2 regions of the Roseomonas haemaphysalidis genome follow, and region 2 is predicted to be linked to the other one. Evidence: predicted binding sites of a transcription regulator. Region 2 holds the regulator's gene; the other holds the start of a gene.

Region 1 (8,478 bases), 890 kb from region 2:
GAGGAGGAGGAAGACGAGAAGGACCGCCCGCTGCGGCTGGCCATCGTTGGCCGCCCCAATGCCGGCAAGTCCACCCTGCTGAACACCCTGCTGGGCGAGGAACGGATGATCACCGGCCCCGAGCCCGGCCTGACGCGGGATGCGGTGACCAGCGAATTCATCGACGACCAGGGCGGCCGCGTGCGGATCGTCGATACCGCCGGGATGCGCAAAAAGGCCAAGGTGGTGGAGGGCCTGGAGCAGATGTCCGTCGGCGCCACCATCAACGCGCTGAAGGAGGCCGAGGTGGCGGTGCTGGTGCTCGACGCCCTGCTGGGGCTGGACGAGCAGGACCTGCGCATCGCCCGCCTGGCGGAACGCGAGGGCCGCGCCGTGGTGATCGCGCTGAACAAGTGGGACGCGGTGGAGGACCGCACCGCCGCCCGCCATGGCGTGCAGGACACGCTGATGACCTCGCTCGCGCAGCTCAAGGGCGTGACGGTGGTGGCGATGTCGGCCGCCACCGGGCGCGGCGTGGACAAGCTGATGCCGGCGATCCGCGAGACGCTGGAACGCTGGAACCGCCGCGTGCCGACCGGCGAGCTGAACCGCTGGTTCGAGGGCGCGCTGGAAAAGCACCAGCCGCCGCTGGCTGATGGCCGCCGCATCAAGCTGCGCTACGCCACCATGCCCAAGGCCCGGCCGCCGACCATCGTGATCTTCGGCCCGCGCGCCGAGGACCTGCCTGAAGACTACCGCCGCTACCTGGTGAACAGCTTCCGCGACACCTTCGACATGCCGGGCGTGCCGATCCGGCTGCAGCTGCGGGGGACGACGAATCCCTATGCGGACGAGGATTGAGGGAAGGCTGGGGGAAGGAATTCCCCAGGCCCCTTCTATCTTCTCCGAGTTAGCGCTGCCGGCTCGGTCACGCCTGTCGGATATTTCAGGGCCGCGCGGTCTGAACCATCCGTCGCCAGAGGTCCAAGACCTCTGGCGCGCTCACCGCGCCCTCTCGCGGACAGATAGAAGAAAGATGGGGTCCGAGAAATTCCTTCCCCGGCCTTTCTTTTGTCAGGCCGCCAGCACCACCGCCCCGTTGCGCGCCTCACCTGGCATGCAAAGCGAGGCGATCGCCATGGCGACGTCGTCCGGCTGGGCGATGCTCGCCGGATCTTCACCCGGCATGGCGGTGGCGCGCATGCGGGTGGCGACCACGCCGGGGTCGAACAGGTTGACGCGCAGCGGCGTCTGCTCGACCTCCTGAGCCCAGGTCTGCACCAGGTGCTCCATGCCCGCCTTGGTGGCGCCATAGGCACCCCAGTAAGCCTTGGGGCGCTGCACGCGGCCGGTGGTCAGGAACACGGCGCGGCCGGCGTCGGAGGCACGCAGCGGCGGGTCGCAGGTGCGGATCAGGCGCCAGGTGGCGGTCAGGTTGACGCCCACCACGTTGGCCCAGTCCTTGGGGTCGATATGCGCGACGGGCGTCAGCTTGCCCAACTCGCCCGCATTGTGCACCAGGATGTCGAGCCGCCCGAAGCGCTCGACGACCGAGGGGCCGATGTTGTCGATCTGCTCGGATGTCTTGGTGAGGTCGAAGGGCAGCAGCGTGGCGGGCAGGCCGCCGGCGGCGCGGATGGCGTCGTCGGTTTCCTCCAGCCCGCCCTGGGTGCGGGCGATCAGCACGCACTGAGCACCCTGGCGGGCGAGTTCCACGGCCAGCGCGGCGCCGATGCCGCGGCTGGCGCCGGTGACGAGGGCGACGCGCCCCTGCAGGGGCTTAGACACCGTTGGCGGCCAGCAGCTGGGGCACGCGCTCCGGATGGCCGACGATGTCGGTCAGCGGGATGGCGTAGTCGCCGGTGAAGCAGGCGTCGCAGTAGCCCGGGTTGCGCGCGTCGCGCCCGCCATGGCCCAGCGCCCGGTACAGCCCGTCCAGCGAGATGAAGGCGAGGCTGTCGGCGCCGATGATGCGGGCCATCTCCTCCACGTCGTGGTTGGCGGCCAGCAGCTTGGCGCGCTCCGGCGTGTCGATGCCGTAGAAGCAGGAATGCGTGGTGGGGGGCGAGGAGATGCGCATGTGCACCTCGCGCGCTCCCGCCTGGCGCACCATCTCGACGATCTTGCGGGAGGTGGTGCCACGGACGATGGAATCGTCGACCAGCACCACGCGCTTGCCCTCGATCATCGGGCGGTTGGCGGAATGCTTCAGCTTCACGCCCAGGTGGCGGATGCTGTCCGTTGGCTCGATGAAGGTGCGGCCGACGTAGTGGTTGCGGATGATGCCCAGCTCAAAGGGAATGCCGCTTTCCACCGCGTAGCCCATCGCCGCCGGCACGCCGGAATCCGGCACGGGCACGATGACATCGGCTTCCACCGCGCTTTCGCGCGACAGCTCGGCGCCGATGCGCTTGCGGGTCTCGTAGACCGGCGTGCCCTCGACCACGGAGTCGGGGCGGGCGAAATAGATGTATTCGAAGATGCAGAAGCGGCTTTGCGTGCGGCCGAAGGGGCGGATGGAGCGCAGCCCGTTCTGGTCGATCACCACGATCTCGCCGGGCTCCACGTCGCGCACGAAATCGGCGCCGACGATGTCCAGCGCGCAGGTCTCGCTGGCCAGCACCCAGGAATTGCCCTCGGCGGCGCCCAGGCGCCCCAGCACCAGCGGGCGCACGCCCAGCGGGTCGCGCGCGCCGATCAGCGCGCCGTCATGCAGCGCGATCAGGCTGTAGGCGCCCTGCACCTGCTTCAGCGCGTCGATCAGCCGGTCCACCACGTTGGAATACAGGCTGATAGCGATGAGGTGGACGAAGACCTCGGAATCCGTCGTGCTTTGGAACAGGCAGCCGCGGCGCACCAGCGCGCGCTTCAGCACCGTGGCATTGGTCAGGTTGCCGTTGTGGGCGACCGCCAGCCCGCCGAACTCGAAGTCGGCATACAGCGGCTGCACGTTGCGCAGCGCCGTCTCGCCGGTGGTGGCGTAGCGGTTGTGGCCGATGGCGGTGCGGCCGGGCAGGGCGTTGATGATCTTGGCGCTGCTGAAGTTGTCGCCGACCAGTCCCTGGGCGCGGTGGGCGTTGAACTCGCCCTTCTCGGACAAGGCCACGATGCCGGCGGCTTCCTGCCCGCGGTGCTGCAGGGCATGCAGGCCGAGGGCGGCCAGCGCCGCGGCATCGGCGGCATTCCAGATGCCGATGACGCCGCATTCCTCCTTGAAATGGTCGTCGTCCCCGGAATCGATGTCCCAGGGGTTGGTCGTGAGCATGGAGTGCATCGGCATCCTCATGACCGGCGCGTCCGCCGGCAATCTCATGTCAGGCGTGCTCACGACCGTGTCCTGGCCGGGGGCCGCAGCAGTTCATCCATGCTCGGCAACCCGCGTTCGGGCAGCTCCGGCAGGCGTGGGCGGTATTCGACCGGCAGTTGGGACACGGCCGCGCGGGCCGCATCCGCCACCACCGGCAGCGACCGGGCGTCCCGCACCGCCTCCGGCCAGGTGGCCGGGGTGGGAAGGAACAGCCCGCCGACGATATAGGCGAGCACGACAAGGAAAGCACCTCTCGCGAGGCCGAAGACGATGCCCAGCGCGCGATCCACCCCCCCGAGCACGGAATGGCGGACGCGCCCGGCGAACCAGGCGATGAGCAGCTTCAGCACCAGCAGCGCCAGCAGAAAGGCGATGCCCAGCGCCGCGATCTCGGCCAGCCAGTCCTGCGACAGGTATCGCGCCAGCAGCGGCTTCAGCACCGGCTGCGCGTAAAGGGCAAAGGCGATGGCGCCCACCCAGGCGCCGATGCCCAGGACTTCCCGCACGAAGCCACGGAAATAGGCGATGAGCGCCGAAAGCGCGATCACCGCGAGGACAACGCCATCGACCCAGGTCATGCTGCGCCAGCCTATACCGGTGCGGCCGCGCCGTGTCAGCCCTCGGTTTCTGCAGGCTCCGGCTTTGCCTTGCGCGGCGGGGGCTTCGGCTTGTCGCCCGCCGCCAGCGGCGCCACGAGGTCCGCCAGATGGCCGATCTCGGACAGCCGCAGACCTTCAGGCGCGGAGGGCGCGCGGCCGCCCCGCGCGACGCGCTTGGGCAGCGTCGCCGCCGCGAAGCCGAGCTTGGCGGCCTCCCGCAGCCGGGTGTCGGACTGCGCCACCTGCCGCACCTCGCCGGACAGGCCCACCTCGCCGAAGAACACCATGTCGGGCGGCGTCGGCCGGTCGGTCGCGGCCGAGATCAGCGCCGCCGCCACCGCGAGGTCGGCCGCCGGCTCGGTGACGCGCAGGCCGCCGGCGACGTTGAGGTAGACGTCGTTCTGCCCGAGCCCGACGCGGGCGCGGGACTCCAGCACCGCCATCAGCATGGCCAGCCGCCCGGAATCCCAGCCCACCACCTGCCGCCGCGGCGAGCCGCCATTGGCGGAGGGCGACAGCAGCACCTGGATCTCGACCAGGACCGGCCGCGACCCTTCCATGCCGGCGAAGACCGCGCTGCCGGAGATGTTGCCCCGCCGCTCCGCCAGGAACAGCGCGGAGGGGTTGGACACCTCGACCAGCCCGCGATCCGTCATCTCGAAGACGCCGATCTCGTCGGTGGCACCGAAGCGGTTCTTGACGGCGCGCAGAATGCGGAACTGGTGGCCGCGGTCGCCTTCGAAATACAGCGTGGCGTCCACCATGTGCTCCAGCACGCGGGGGCCGGCCAGCGTGCCCTCCTTGGTGACATGGCCGACCAGCACCACCGTGAAGCCGCGCGTCTTGGCCAGCCGGGTCAATTCGGCGGCGCAGGCGCGCACCTGGCTGACGGTGCCGGGCGCGGCTTCCAGGCTGTCCAGCCAGACGGTCTGGATCGAATCGATGATCACCAGCGTCGCGTTGCGCTCCTCCTCCAGGGAGGCCGCGATGTCGCGCAGGCTGGTGGCGGCGGCGAGGCCCAGCGGGCTTTCCGCGAGCCCCAGCCGCTGCGCGCGCATGCGCACCTGGTCGATCGCCTCCTCGCCCGAGATGTACAGCACCCGCTTGCCGGCGGACGCCACGCGCGCCGCCGCCTGCAACAGGATGGTGGACTTGCCGATGCCCGGGTCGCCGCCCACCAGCACCACCGAGCCCGGCACGAAGCCGCCGCCCAGCACCTGGTCCAGCTCGTCCATGCCCGTGCGGGTGCGCGGCGGCGGCTCGGCGCGGCCCTTGAGGGCGACGAACTCGATTTTGCGCCCGCCCGCGCTCTTGCCGGCGGGGCCGGGGGCGCGGACCTCGGTGGTTTCCTCGGTGATGGTGTTCCAGGCGCCGCAGGTGTCGCAGCGCCCCTGCCACTTGGGCGTGACGGCGCCGCAGTTCTGGCAGACGAAGCGGGAAACGGGTTTGGCCATGTGGCGGATGATAGAACAAACCACGCACAGGCGGTAGGGAAGGTCGGGGGAATGCATTCCCCCGAGCCCCCTTCTTTTTTTCTGTCTGGCTTCCGCGAGTGGCCGTGGTGCCGTGTCGCGCCCCCGTCGAAGACAGCGCGATGTCATGGATCAGAAAGAAGATAGGGGTCTGGGGGAATTCATTCCCCCAGCCTTTACCCCGGTCACAACGGCGTGGCGCTGATCTCCACCTTGTCCGGATAAAAGGCGAGGTAGCCCGCGATTTCCGCCACCGCCGGAAAGGGCGTCTCGTAGCTCCACACCGCGTTGGGCGCGCCGGGGATGCTGAAGTAGGAAGCATCGCCCTTGTAGGGGCAGTGGGTGCTGCGATCGGTGCGGTCCAGCAGCGCCATCTCGGCATCGGCGCGCGGGATGTAGTGGACAGGCGGGTAGCTGGCCTCGCGCAGGGTCAGGGCGCCCTGGGTGTCGGCCAGCACGCGGCCGCCGGCGGTGACGGTGACGCGGGCGGTTTCCCGCGCGACGGTGATGGGATGGTCGGGGCCTGGGGTCTTCATGGCACGCTCCTCGGAGGTTCAGCCGCGGGCGGGGAGGGCGCCTTCCGGGGCCTGCTTCGCGGCGGGTACCGGGAAGATGTGGTCGTAGGCCAGATTAAACAGGAAGGCGTAGGCGACGTAGAAGGCGGCGATGGAGAGATCCATCACGAAGGCCTGCCACAGCGTCAGCCCCAGGTACCAAGCGATGGGCGGCAGCAGCAGCACCAGCAGCCCGCCCTCGAAGGCCACGGCGTGCAGGACCCGCACGGGCACCGACTTGCGGGTGCTGCCGGTCAGACGCTGCATGATGCGGTCGAAGCCCAGGTTATACGCGTAGTTCCAGCCGGCGGCGACGGTGGCGCTGGCGACGCCGATCACGCCCATGTCGGCCACCGGGATGCCGAACACCCAGTTGCCCAGCGGCAGCAGCAGCACGAGCCCGATCAGCTCGAACATCAGGGTGTGGCGGATACGGTCGGCGACGCTGCGCATGATGAAGGCACTCTCGATGTGGTCGAATGCAGCCTTTCTATCTGATAGACGGCAGGATCAAAGTTAGGTTCCATCTGGAAATCCGATAGATGACGCTCTCGCTGGAACAGCTCGATGCCTTCGTGGCGGCGGCCGAAACCGGCTCCTTTTCCGCCGCCGCGCGGCGGCTGCGGCGGGCGCAGTCGGCCATCAGCACCCAGGTTGCCAATCTGGAGATCGACCTCGGGCTGGCGCTGTTCGACCGCGCGGCCCGCTACCCGGTGCTGACGCCGGCCGGTGAGCGGCTGCTGCCGGAGGCACGGGTGCTGCTGGAGCGCAGGGAGCACCTGATCGGCGTGGCGCGCGGGCTGGAGGCGGGCACCGAAGCGCGGCTGGTGCTGGCGATGGACGAATTATACCCCGAGCACATGATTGGCGGGCTGATGGCCGAGTTCGCCGCCGCCTTTCCGAATGTCGAGATGGAGATGCTGTTTCCGCTGATGGAGGATGTCAGCCGGCTGGTGCTGGACGGCACCGCCGACCTCGGCATCATGTGGCGGCAGGAGCAGTTGCCGCCGCTGCTGGACTTCCAGACCCTGGGCTGGGTGCCAATGAAGCTGGTCTGCGGCCGCGACCACCCCTTGGCGCGCGAGGTGGTGCAGTGGGAGGACCTGAAGCGCCACCGGCAACTCATGGTCGCCACGCAGACCGACAGCGAGGAAAAAAAGCGCCTGCGGATCGCCGCCGAGGTGTGGTGGGTGGAAAGCCACTGGGTGATCCTGGAACTGGTCAAGCACGGCGTCGGCTGGTCCCTGGTGTCGGACCACGTGCTGGCCGGCTCCTCCACCCGGCCGGACCTGGTAGTGCCGGAACTGGGCTTCGACAGCGGCGACTGGCCGGTGGGGCTGGAACTGGTGTGGCACAAGCAGTGTCCGCGCGGGCCGGCGGCGACGTGGCTGAAGAACCGGATCGCGCGGGAGCGGATAGGGCCGATGGGGTAGAGAAGGTCGGGGGAAAGAATTCCCCCGAACCCCCATCTTCTTCTTGTTTTATTGGCGCTGCCGGAGACCGGCACGAACTGGCCGAGCCATCTCGCGGACTCACAGAAAGAAAAGAAGGGGCCCGGGGAATTCCTTCCCCGGCCTTGCCTTGGCTTACTTTCGTAGTTCCATCCCGATCGGCCCTTCCCGTTCGCCACGGGCGAACTGGTCCACCATGGCGTTGCCGGTCTGGCCCAGGCTGCTGGCCGGGCCGGTCCAGACGATGCGGCCGTGGTAGATCATCGCCGCCGTGGTGGCGATGCGGCGGGCGCTGGGCATGTCGTGGGTGATGGACAGCGCCGTGGCGCCGAGGTCGCGCACCACGTCGACGATCAGCCCGTCGATCACCGCGCCCATGATGGGGTCGAGCCCGGTGGTGGGCTCGTCGAAGAAGATGATGTCCGGGTCGCCGGCGATGGCGCGGGCCAGGCCGACGCGCTTCTGCATGCCGCCCGACAGCTCGCTCGGCGAGAGGTCGCCGACGCTGCCGGCGAGGCCGACGCGGGCCAGCACTTCCGCCGCCTTGTCACGCGCCTGGGCGCGGGTCAGCCGCTTCTGCGCCAGCGGCTTGAAGCAGACGTTCTCCCACACGGGGAGGCTGTCGAAGAGCGCCGCGTTCTGGAACAGCATGCCGCAGCGGTCGAGGATCTCCTCCCGCTGGCGGCGGGACATGGACAGCACGTCCCGGCCGTCGATCTCGATGCTGCCGCTATCTGGCTCGATCAGGCCGAGGATGCACTTGATGGTCACCGACTTGCCGGAGCCGGAGCCGCCGAGGATCACGGTGCCCTGGCCGGCCGCGACGTCGAGGTCCACGCCGTCCAGCACGCGCTTGCTGCCGAACGCCTTGCTGAGGCCGCGCAGGCGGATCTTGGGGGGGGTATCGCTCATCGGGAAAAGAACAGTTCGGTCAGCACGTAGTCGAGCGCCAGGATCAGAATGGAGGAGGACACCACGGCGGCCGTGGTGGCCGCACCCACGCCCTGCGCGCCGCCCTTGCTGTTGTAGCCGTGGTAGCAGCCCATCAGCGTGACGACGAAGCCGAACACGGCGGCCTTGGCGAGGCCGGACAGCACGTCCACCGGCTGCAGAAAG
Region 2 (8,478 bases):
ATCCCCTGGCCGCTTGGTTCGCTTCATCGGCGGGGCTCGCCCTGCTGGGGCTCGGCGTGGCCGCATGGCATGCCCACCGGTTGCCGCCGATGCCCGACCTGCCCAACAAGGCGGTCGTCGTGGAGGGCGTGGTCGAGAGTGTCGATGCATTGGCCGAGGGGCTGCGCGTGACCCTGACCGCCCCACGCCTGTCGGCGGACAGCCCGCCACTACTCCGGAACTTGCGCATCCGCCTGCGGGCCAAAGACGCGCTGGTCCCGGAACCGGGCGATCACCTGCGCGTCCGCGCCCTGATCCGTGCTCCGGCGCCGCCTGCCTATCCGGGTGCCTGGGACTTCCAGCGCAACGCGTTCTTTTCCGGCCTGGGGGGCTCCGGCTTCGCGATCGGGGAAGCCGAGCGGCTGGAGGAGGCAGCCCCCGCCGGCTCCAGCTTCGCGCGGCTGCGGCAACAGGTGGAGGCCAGGGTGCGGGGCCAGATCCCCGGCGGCGCCGGGGCGGTGGCGAGCGCCCTGCTGACAGGTTCGCAAAGCGCCATTCCCGCCACCGACCTGGACGCGATGCGCGACTCCGGTCTGGCTCACCTGCTTTCCGTATCCGGGCTGCACATCGCCATTGTCATGGGGCTGTCCTTCGGGATCCTGCGCTGGCTGCTGGCATTCATTCCCTGGCTGGCCCTGCGGGGCGACAGCCGTGCCCTCGCGGCACCGGGTAGCCTCATCGTCGGCCTCGGCTACGTGCTGCTCACCGGCGCGCAGGTCCCGATGCTGCGCAGCTTCGCCATGGCCGCCCTGGTGACGCTCGGCATCCTGATCGGCCGCCGGGCGCTGTCGCTGCGGGCCCTGGCCGTGGCCGCCGCGGCTGTCATGCTGCTGCAGCCGGATGCGGTGATGGGCGCCTCATTCCAGATGAGCTTCGCCGCCGTGATGGTGCTGATCGCCGGCAATGAATGGGCAGGCCCGACGCTGCGCCGCTGGCGCGCCGGTGCCGGGTGGTGGCGCAAGCCGGCCCTGCTGCTGCTCGGGCTGGTGATGACATCGGTGCTCGCGGGCGCTGCGACCACGCCGTTCGGCCTGCATCACTTCGGCCGTCTGCAGGTCTATGGGGTGTTGTCCAACGCCGTGGCCATTCCACTGACGTCCATCCTGGTGATGCCCGCGGGCATGGCCGCGATGGCCCTGATGCCCCTGGGGCTGGAGCACTGGGCCCTGGTCCCCATGGGCTGGGGGGTGGAAGCAACCTTGTTTGTCGCGCATGCGGTCGCCGCCTGGCCGGGGGCGGCGCTGGCTGCCGCGCCGATCCCGGCCTGGGGCCTGGGATTGACCGCCTTTGGCCTGATATGGCTGTGCCTGTGGCAGCGGCGCTGGCGTTTGCTGGGCGTGCCGATGATGGTGCTGGGCCTGGCCTCGGCAGCCTGGGTGACGCCGCCCGATATTCTGGTGTCCGGCGACGCCCGGCTGATCGCCTTCCGCACGCCCGATGCCGTGTACCTGCAACGTGCGAGCGGAGCCTCCGGCCTGACGCGGGATAGCTGGCTGCGGAGCTGGGGCGAGGAGGCCGCGACCCCCGTGCCCGCCGAAGGCCGCACCGAGGAGGGCGCGATGGACTGCACGCTCACCGCCTGCCGCTTCCAGCCCCGTCCCGACGTGCCGGCCGCGATGCTGCTACGGCTGGAACGGGCGCCCCGCCGCAATGAAACGGCACCGCCCGTCCAGGCCGGGGAGCATTGTGGGCGGTCCGAGGTGATGATTTCGCCAGAGCCCATCCGCGGACGATGCCGCAGCACCGCAGTCGTGGACCGTTTCAGCGTTTGGCGGGATGGGCCGCATGCCATCTGGCTGACGGCAGACGGCGTCCGCATCGTATCTGACCGGGCCTGGCGGGGGCAGCGCCCCTGGGTGCCGCCCCCGCCCCGGCCGGCTGCCGAACGCGCCGCTCAGTAGCGGCGCAGCAGCCCGATCAGCTTGCCCTGCACCTTGACGCGATCCGGCCCAAAGATGCGGGTCTCATAGGACGGATTGGCTGCTTCCAGCGCCACCGAGTTGCGGTGCCGGCGCAGCGTCTTCAACGTCACCTCGGTGTCGTCCACAAGGGCCACGACAACATCGCCGCTTTCCGCGACATCGCCCCGACGGATGATCACGGTGTCGCGGTCCATGATGCCGATGCCGGTCATGGAATCACCGGAAACTTCGAGCGCGTAATGCTCGCCGGAAGCGAGCAGCGCCGCCGGAACCTCCACGCTGCTGCCCTGGTCCCGCAGCGCCTCGATCGGCTGGCCAGCGGCGATACGACCGTACAAGGGCAGCATCACGGCCCCGGTATCGGGCGAAGCCTTGCGCACATTGGCGGCGGACGCCCCGGAAAAATTGCCCCGAATGACGTTGGCGGGCAGGGGCGAGGCGCCGGCCGTGCCACGCGTCGCCTCGGCACGAGCCTGCACGGCTTCCGGCAACCGCAGCACCTCCAGCGCACGGGCGCGATGCGCCCGGCGCTTCAGGAAGCCGCGTTCCTCCAGCGCCGTGATCAGCCGGTGGATCCCTGACTTGGACCGCAGCTTCAGGGCCTCCTTCATTTCTTCGAAGGACGGCGAAAACCCGGTGTCGCGCAGGTGCTGGTCGATGAACATCAGCAACTCGTGCTGCTTGCGCGTCAGCATGCGGTGAAATTCCCTGAAAGCGGAACCGGCCTGCGAACAAACCGGCAACTGTCACCGATGTTCTACGAAGGTTCCACCGCGTCGGTCAACCGCTTTTTGCGCCCTTTCAGAGACCTAGCTCGTCAAGCACTAAAATTTCGACGGAACTGCCGGCCGGTGCCTCCGGCGCATGCGGCGCGCGAAGCAGAAGGGCGTCCGCCCTGGCCATCGTCTTGAGCATGGAGCTGTCCTGCGCGGGAAACGCGGTCGCCACCCACTGGCCCTGCGCGTCGCGTTTCAGCGTGGCTCGCAGAAAGTCCGCCCGCTGGTCGTTCGCGGCCAGGGCGGCACCGAGGCGGGCCGTCCGCAGGGGCGGCAGCAACCCGGGGCGGCCGCCCAGCGCGGCGATCGCCGGCCACAGGAACACCACGCCGCACACCAGGCTGGAAACCGGGTTGCCAGGCAGGCCGAGCAGCGGCGTTGTCCCCAGCCTGCCCCAGATCAGCGGCTTGCCCGGCCGCATCGCGATCTTCCAGAAATCCAGCGCGAAGCCTGCCGGGCCAAGGGCGCTTTGGACCAGGTCGTGTTCGCCGACGCTGGCGCCGCCGGTGGTGACCAGGAGGTCGCAGCCACGCGCGGACTGCGCTGCGGCGGCGATTGCTTCCGCATCATCGCGGGCGATCGGCAGCACTATCGGCACGCCGCCCGCAGCCCGGACCAGCGCCGCCAGCGCGTGCGCGTTGGAAGAAACGATGCCGCCCGCGCCCATCGGGTCACCCGGCAAGGAGATCTCGTCGCCGGTTGCCAGAATGGCGACGCGCGGCTGCCGATGCACGCTCAGCCAGGGATGGTTGGCGGCGGCGGCCAGCCCGATGTCGCGGGCGGTCAGGCGGCGGCCGGCCGGCAGCAGGGCTTCGCCAACATGGAAGTCCAGTCCGGCACGGCGGATCCAACGGCCGGGGTGGACATCCTCCTGCACCAGCACACCGTCAGCCCCGGATTCGGCATCCTCCTGCAGCAGAATGCCGTCTGCGCCCGTGGGCACCGCGGCACCGGTGAAAATCCGTACCGCCTGGTTCGGACCCAGCTCGCCGCCGAACGGATGCCCGGCCGGCGCCGCGCCGATCACCACGAGGCGCGCGCCCTTCACCGCATCCGCCGCCCGCACCGCGTAGCCGTCCATGGCCGAGACGTCGGCCGGCGGCTGCGTCAGGCGCGCCGCCACGGGTGCCGCCAGCACGCGGCCCCAGCCCTCGGGCAGCGACACCGTTTCGGCACCCACCGGTTGCAACCCGCCCAGAATGCGCTCGCGGGCCTCGGCCACCGACAGCATCAGGGGGCTTCCCAAAGGCCGGACTTGCCGCCTTCCTTGCGGATGAGGCGCACCGCCTCCACCCGCATGCCGCGATCGATGGCCTTGCACATGTCGTACACCGTGAGTGCCGCCACCGTCACGGCGGTCAGCGCCTCCATCTCCACGCCGGTCTGGCCGGTGGTGCGCGCCGTCGCCTCGATCTCCACGGCATCCGGCGCCGCCGGCACCAGCTCGACCCGGACCGAGGACAGCGGCAGGGGGTGGCACAGCGGAATGAGGTCGGCGGTGCGCTTGGCGCCCATGATGCCGGCCAGGCGCGCCACACCGAGCACGTCGCCCTTGCCGATGCCCCCTGCCTGGATGGTCGCGAGGGTGCCCGGCGCCATCACCACGCGGCCGCGCGCCACGGCGGTGCGGGTGGTGGAGGGCTTGTCCGAGACATCCACCATCACCGCCTTGCCGTCGGCGTCGAAATGCGTGAGGCCGCTCACGCCTGCACCATGGCCCGCGCGGCGGCGCTGACATCGGGCTGCCGCAGCAGGTGCTCGCCCACCAGGATGCAGCGGGCGCCGACAGCGGCCATGCGCTGCACATCCGCCGGGTCGCGCAGCCCGCTTTCGGCCACCGGGATGCGATCGGCCGGCACCAGCGGCACCATCCGCTCGGCCGTGGCGAGGTCGGTCCGCAGGCTCCGCAGGTCCCGGTTGTTGATGCCGATCAGGCGGGTGTTCAGCCCCAGCGCCCGGTCGAGCTCCCGCTCATCATGCACTTCCGCCAGCACGGACATGTCGAGGCTGCGCGCCACATCCTCCAGCTCGTTGGCCTGCGCATCGGACAGCGCGGCCATGATCAGCAGGATGCAATCGCCGCCCATGGCGCGGGATTCGTAGACTTGCCAGGGGTCGACCATGAAGTCCTTGCGCAGAACCGGCAACGAGCAGGCCGCCCGTGCCGCGGTCAGGTGTTCGGGCGAGCCCTGAAAATACGGGGCGTCCGTCAGGACGGACAGGCAGGCGGCGCCGGCGGCCTCATAGGCCTGCGCGATCTCGGCGGGGCGAAACGGGTCCCGGATCAGGCCGCCGGACGGCGAGGCGCGCTTGATCTCGGCAATCAGGCCGATCCGCCCTTCGGCCACGGCGCCGCATAAGGCACCCGTGAAGTCACGCGGCTTGCCGCCGTCGCGCGCCAGTTTCTCGATGGCGTCGGTCGAGGTCCGGGCAGACCGCTCGCGCACCTCCACGGCCTTGTCGGCTAGGATGCGGATCAGGGTATCGGGCAGGGCGGGGGCGTTCATCCGGTGTCATCTTCCTCGCGCGGCAGGGGAGGCGCGGCTTCGGCTCAGGGGTTGGTGGCGGCGCGCAGGCGCTCCAGCACGGCAAAGGCCGCGCCGGTGTCGATGGCGGCGGCGGCGCGTCCTGCGGCTTCGCGCAGATCGGTCTCAACACCGGCGACCACAAGGGCCGCCGCGGCGTTCAGCAGCACGCAGTCGCGGTAGGCTCCGGGCGCGCCCTGCAGCAAGGCGACCAGGGCGGCCGCGTTGTCTTCCGGCGCGCCGCCCAGGATGGCCTCGGCCGGCGCGCGGGGCAGGCCGGCATCCTCGGGCACCACGGTGAATTCGCGAAACGCGCCCTGGCGCAGCTCCACCACCTGGCTGGGGCCGGAAAGAGCCAGCTCGTCCAGGCCCTGGCCATGCACCAGCCACGCATGCTCGGTACCCGTCCGCGCCAGCGTCTCGGCCATGGGGCGCAGCCAACGCGGATGAAAGGCGCCCGTCATCTGCCGCGTCACGCGGGCCGGGCTGGTCAGCGGGCCCAGCAGATTGAAAATGGTACGGGTGCCCAGCTCGACGCGCGGCCCGGCGGCGTGGCGCAGCGCCGCGTGGTGGCGCGGCGCCATCAGGAACACCATGCCGGCGCGCGTCAGCACCTCGCCCAGTTCCGGGATCGGCAGGTCCAGGTTGATGCCGAGCGCGGACAGGACGTCCGACGCACCGGACTTGGACGACAGCGCCCGGTTGCCATGCTTGGCCACCGGCACGCCGCAGCCCGCCACCACGATGGCGGCGGCGGTGGAGATGTTCAGCGTCCCCACCCCGTCGCCACCCGTCCCCACGAGGTCGATGGCGCCGGGCGGCGCGTCGATCGCCGTCATGCGTGCCCGCATGGCGCGCACCGCGCCGGTCATCTCGGCCACCGTCTCGCCACGCACGCGCATGGCCATCAGCATGGCGGCGATCTGCGCCGGCGTCGCCTCGCCTTCCATGATGATGCCGAAGGCCTGCTCGGCCTCCGACTCCGCGAGCGTTTCACCCAGCGCGAGGCGCGCCAGGACCGGCTTCAGCGACATCAGGCGGCCACGTTGCGCGCCGGCAAAGCCACGCCGGACATCCGCAGGAAGTTCCGCAGGATGTCATGGCCGTGCTCGCTGGCGATGCTTTCCGGGTGGAACTGCACGCCCCAGATCGGCAGGTCGCGATGCGCGAGGCCCATGATCAGCCCGTCTTCGGTCCACGCCGTGGCTTCCAGCGCCGGCGGCAGGCCGTCCGGCCGCACCACCAGCGAATGATAGCGCGTGGCCTTGAAGGGCGAGGGCAGGCCGGCGAACAGGTCCGTGTCGCGATGCTTCACGTCCCAGACCTTGCCGTGCACCGGGGTGGTCGCGCGCTCCACCACGCCGCCGAAGGCCTGGCCGATGGCCTGGTGGCCCAGGCACACGCCCATCAGCGGCACGCGCGCCGCCGCCGCGGCCTCGATCAGCGGCAGGCAGATGCCGGCCTCGTTCGGCGTGCAGGGGCCGGGGGACAGCAGGATCGCCTCCGGCTGCAGGTCCAACGCATCCTGTGCCGTGAGGGCATCGTTGCGGCGGACCTCGACCTGGGCGCCAAGGTCGCCCAGGAAGTGAAACAGGTTGAAGGTGAAGCTATCGTAGTTGTCGATCAGCAGGATCATGGGGCGCGCTCCTACCGGCCGCCGGCGGCGAAGCGCACGGCTTCTTCCGCCGCGCGCACCAGCCCGCGGGCCTTGGCCCGGGTTTCCTCGTATTCCGCCAGCGGGTCCGAATCCGCCACCACGCCGCAGCCGGCCTGGATGTGCATGACGCCGTCCTTCACCACGGCGGTGCGCAGCGCGATGCAGGTATCCATGCCGCCATCGGCGCCGAAATACCCGATGCCACCGGCATAGATGCCGCGGCGGGAGGGCTCCAGCTCCTCGATGATCTGCATGGCCCGGACCTTGGGCGCACCGGACAGCGTGCCGGCGGGAAAGCCGGCACTGAGGGCATCCAGCGCCGTCAGGCCATGGCGCAGCCGTCCGCGCACCTCGCTGGCGATGTGCATCACCTGGCTGTAGCGCTCGATGTTGAAGCTCTGCGTCACCTTGACGCTGCCGATCTCGGATACCCGGCCGACATCGTTGCGTCCGAGGTCCAGCAGCATCAGGTGCTCGGCGCGCTCCTTTTCGTCGGCCAGGAGCTCGCGCTCCAGCGCCTTGTCCTGTTCCGGGGTCGCGCCGCGCGGGCGCGTTCCGGCGAGGGGGCGCACCGTAACCTCGCCGTCGCGGAGACGGACCAGGATTTCCGGGCTGGCGGCGACAATGGAAAAGCCGCCGAAGTCGAAATAAACCAGGAACGGCGCCGGGTTGATGCGCCGCAGCGCCCGGTACAGCGCGAAGGGCGGCAGGCCGAAGGGCACCGAGAAGCGCTGGCTGGGCACCACCTGGAAGCAGTCGCCGGCGCGGATGTATTCCTTGGCCCGCTCCACCGCCGCGATGAAGTCGTCCTTGGTGAAGTTGCTGGTCGGCTCCGGCAGCGGCGGCAGGGTGGCGGGCGGGGCGGGGCGGGGCACCGGGCGGTCCAGCGCCGCCTCGGCCTCGTCCAGCCGGGCCTGGGCGGCATCCCATGCGGTCTGCGGGTCCGTGCCGTCCGCCCAGACAGGCGTGGTCAGGGTCAGGGTGTCGCGCACATGGTCGAACGCCAGCACCAGGGTCGGGCGGATCATCACCGCGTCCGGCGTGCCGAGCCCGTGCGGGTTCAGGTCCGGCAGCACCTCGATATGCCGCACCATGTCATAGCCGAGGTAGCCGTAGAGACCCACGGCGATGGGGGGCAGACCGGCCGGCACGGCCATGCGGCATTCGCCGATCAGCGCGGACAGGCTGTCCATGGGCGGCTGCTCGGCCGGCACGAAGGCATGCGGGGCGGTCAGTGCGTGGCGGTTGATCTCGGCCTGGCCGTCCCGGCACCGCCAGATCAGGTCCGGCGCCATGCCGATCGCCGAGTGCCGGCCGCGCGCCGCGCCGCCCTCGATGCTTTCAAACAGAAAGGCGTTGGGCTTGCCCTGCGCCAGCTTCAGGAAGGTGCCGACCGGCGTATCCAGATCCGCCACCCTTTCCCGCCACACCACCTGCCCCTGCCCGGCGGACAGCCCGGCGGCAAAGGTGGCGAAGTCGAGGTTGCGGATGGCGTTCATCGTGCGGAGACCTGTCCCATCAAGGTCGGGTTGACGGAAACGCTGGCGCCACGGCGCAGC

What was found. Region 2 encodes LexA, which represses DNA repair genes until DNA is damaged. Its sites were predicted from a motif close to TGTTCTANNTANGTTC; they were not measured.
Region 1: radA (DNA repair protein RadA) is a predicted target of LexA. The motif match lies at 5,353-5,368, and genes of this name have one in related genera.

What each region holds. Positions count from the first base shown of each region.
Region 1 is NZ_CP061177.1:3,639,409-3,647,886, reverse strand. Features, by position in the region: gene der (ribosome biogenesis GTPase Der) at 1-840, shown strand, start outside; gene IAI59_RS17005 (SDR family NAD(P)-dependent oxidoreductase) at 1,054-1,767, opposite strand; gene purF (amidophosphoribosyltransferase) at 1,760-3,253, opposite strand; gene IAI59_RS16995 (CvpA family protein) at 3,304-3,864, opposite strand; gene radA (DNA repair protein RadA) at 3,900-5,339, opposite strand; gene IAI59_RS16985 (DUF427 domain-containing protein) at 5,543-5,893, opposite strand; gene IAI59_RS16980 (PACE efflux transporter) at 5,912-6,364, opposite strand; gene IAI59_RS16975 (LysR family transcriptional regulator) at 6,454-7,344, shown strand; gene IAI59_RS16970 (ABC transporter ATP-binding protein) at 7,498-8,274, opposite strand; gene IAI59_RS16965 (MlaE family ABC transporter permease) at 8,271-8,478, opposite strand, start outside.
Region 2 is NZ_CP061177.1:2,752,520-2,760,997, reverse strand. Features, by position in the region: gene IAI59_RS12790 (ComEC/Rec2 family competence protein) at 1-1,940, shown strand, start outside; gene lexA (transcriptional repressor LexA) at 1,934-2,656, opposite strand; gene IAI59_RS12780 (molybdopterin molybdotransferase MoeA) at 2,763-3,968, opposite strand; gene moaC (cyclic pyranopterin monophosphate synthase MoaC) at 3,968-4,441, opposite strand; gene trpC (indole-3-glycerol phosphate synthase TrpC) at 4,438-5,244, opposite strand; gene trpD (anthranilate phosphoribosyltransferase) at 5,289-6,296, opposite strand; gene IAI59_RS12760 (anthranilate synthase component II) at 6,296-6,898, opposite strand; gene trpE (anthranilate synthase component I) at 6,910-8,418, opposite strand; gene IAI59_RS12750 (peptidylprolyl isomerase) at 8,415-8,478, opposite strand, start outside.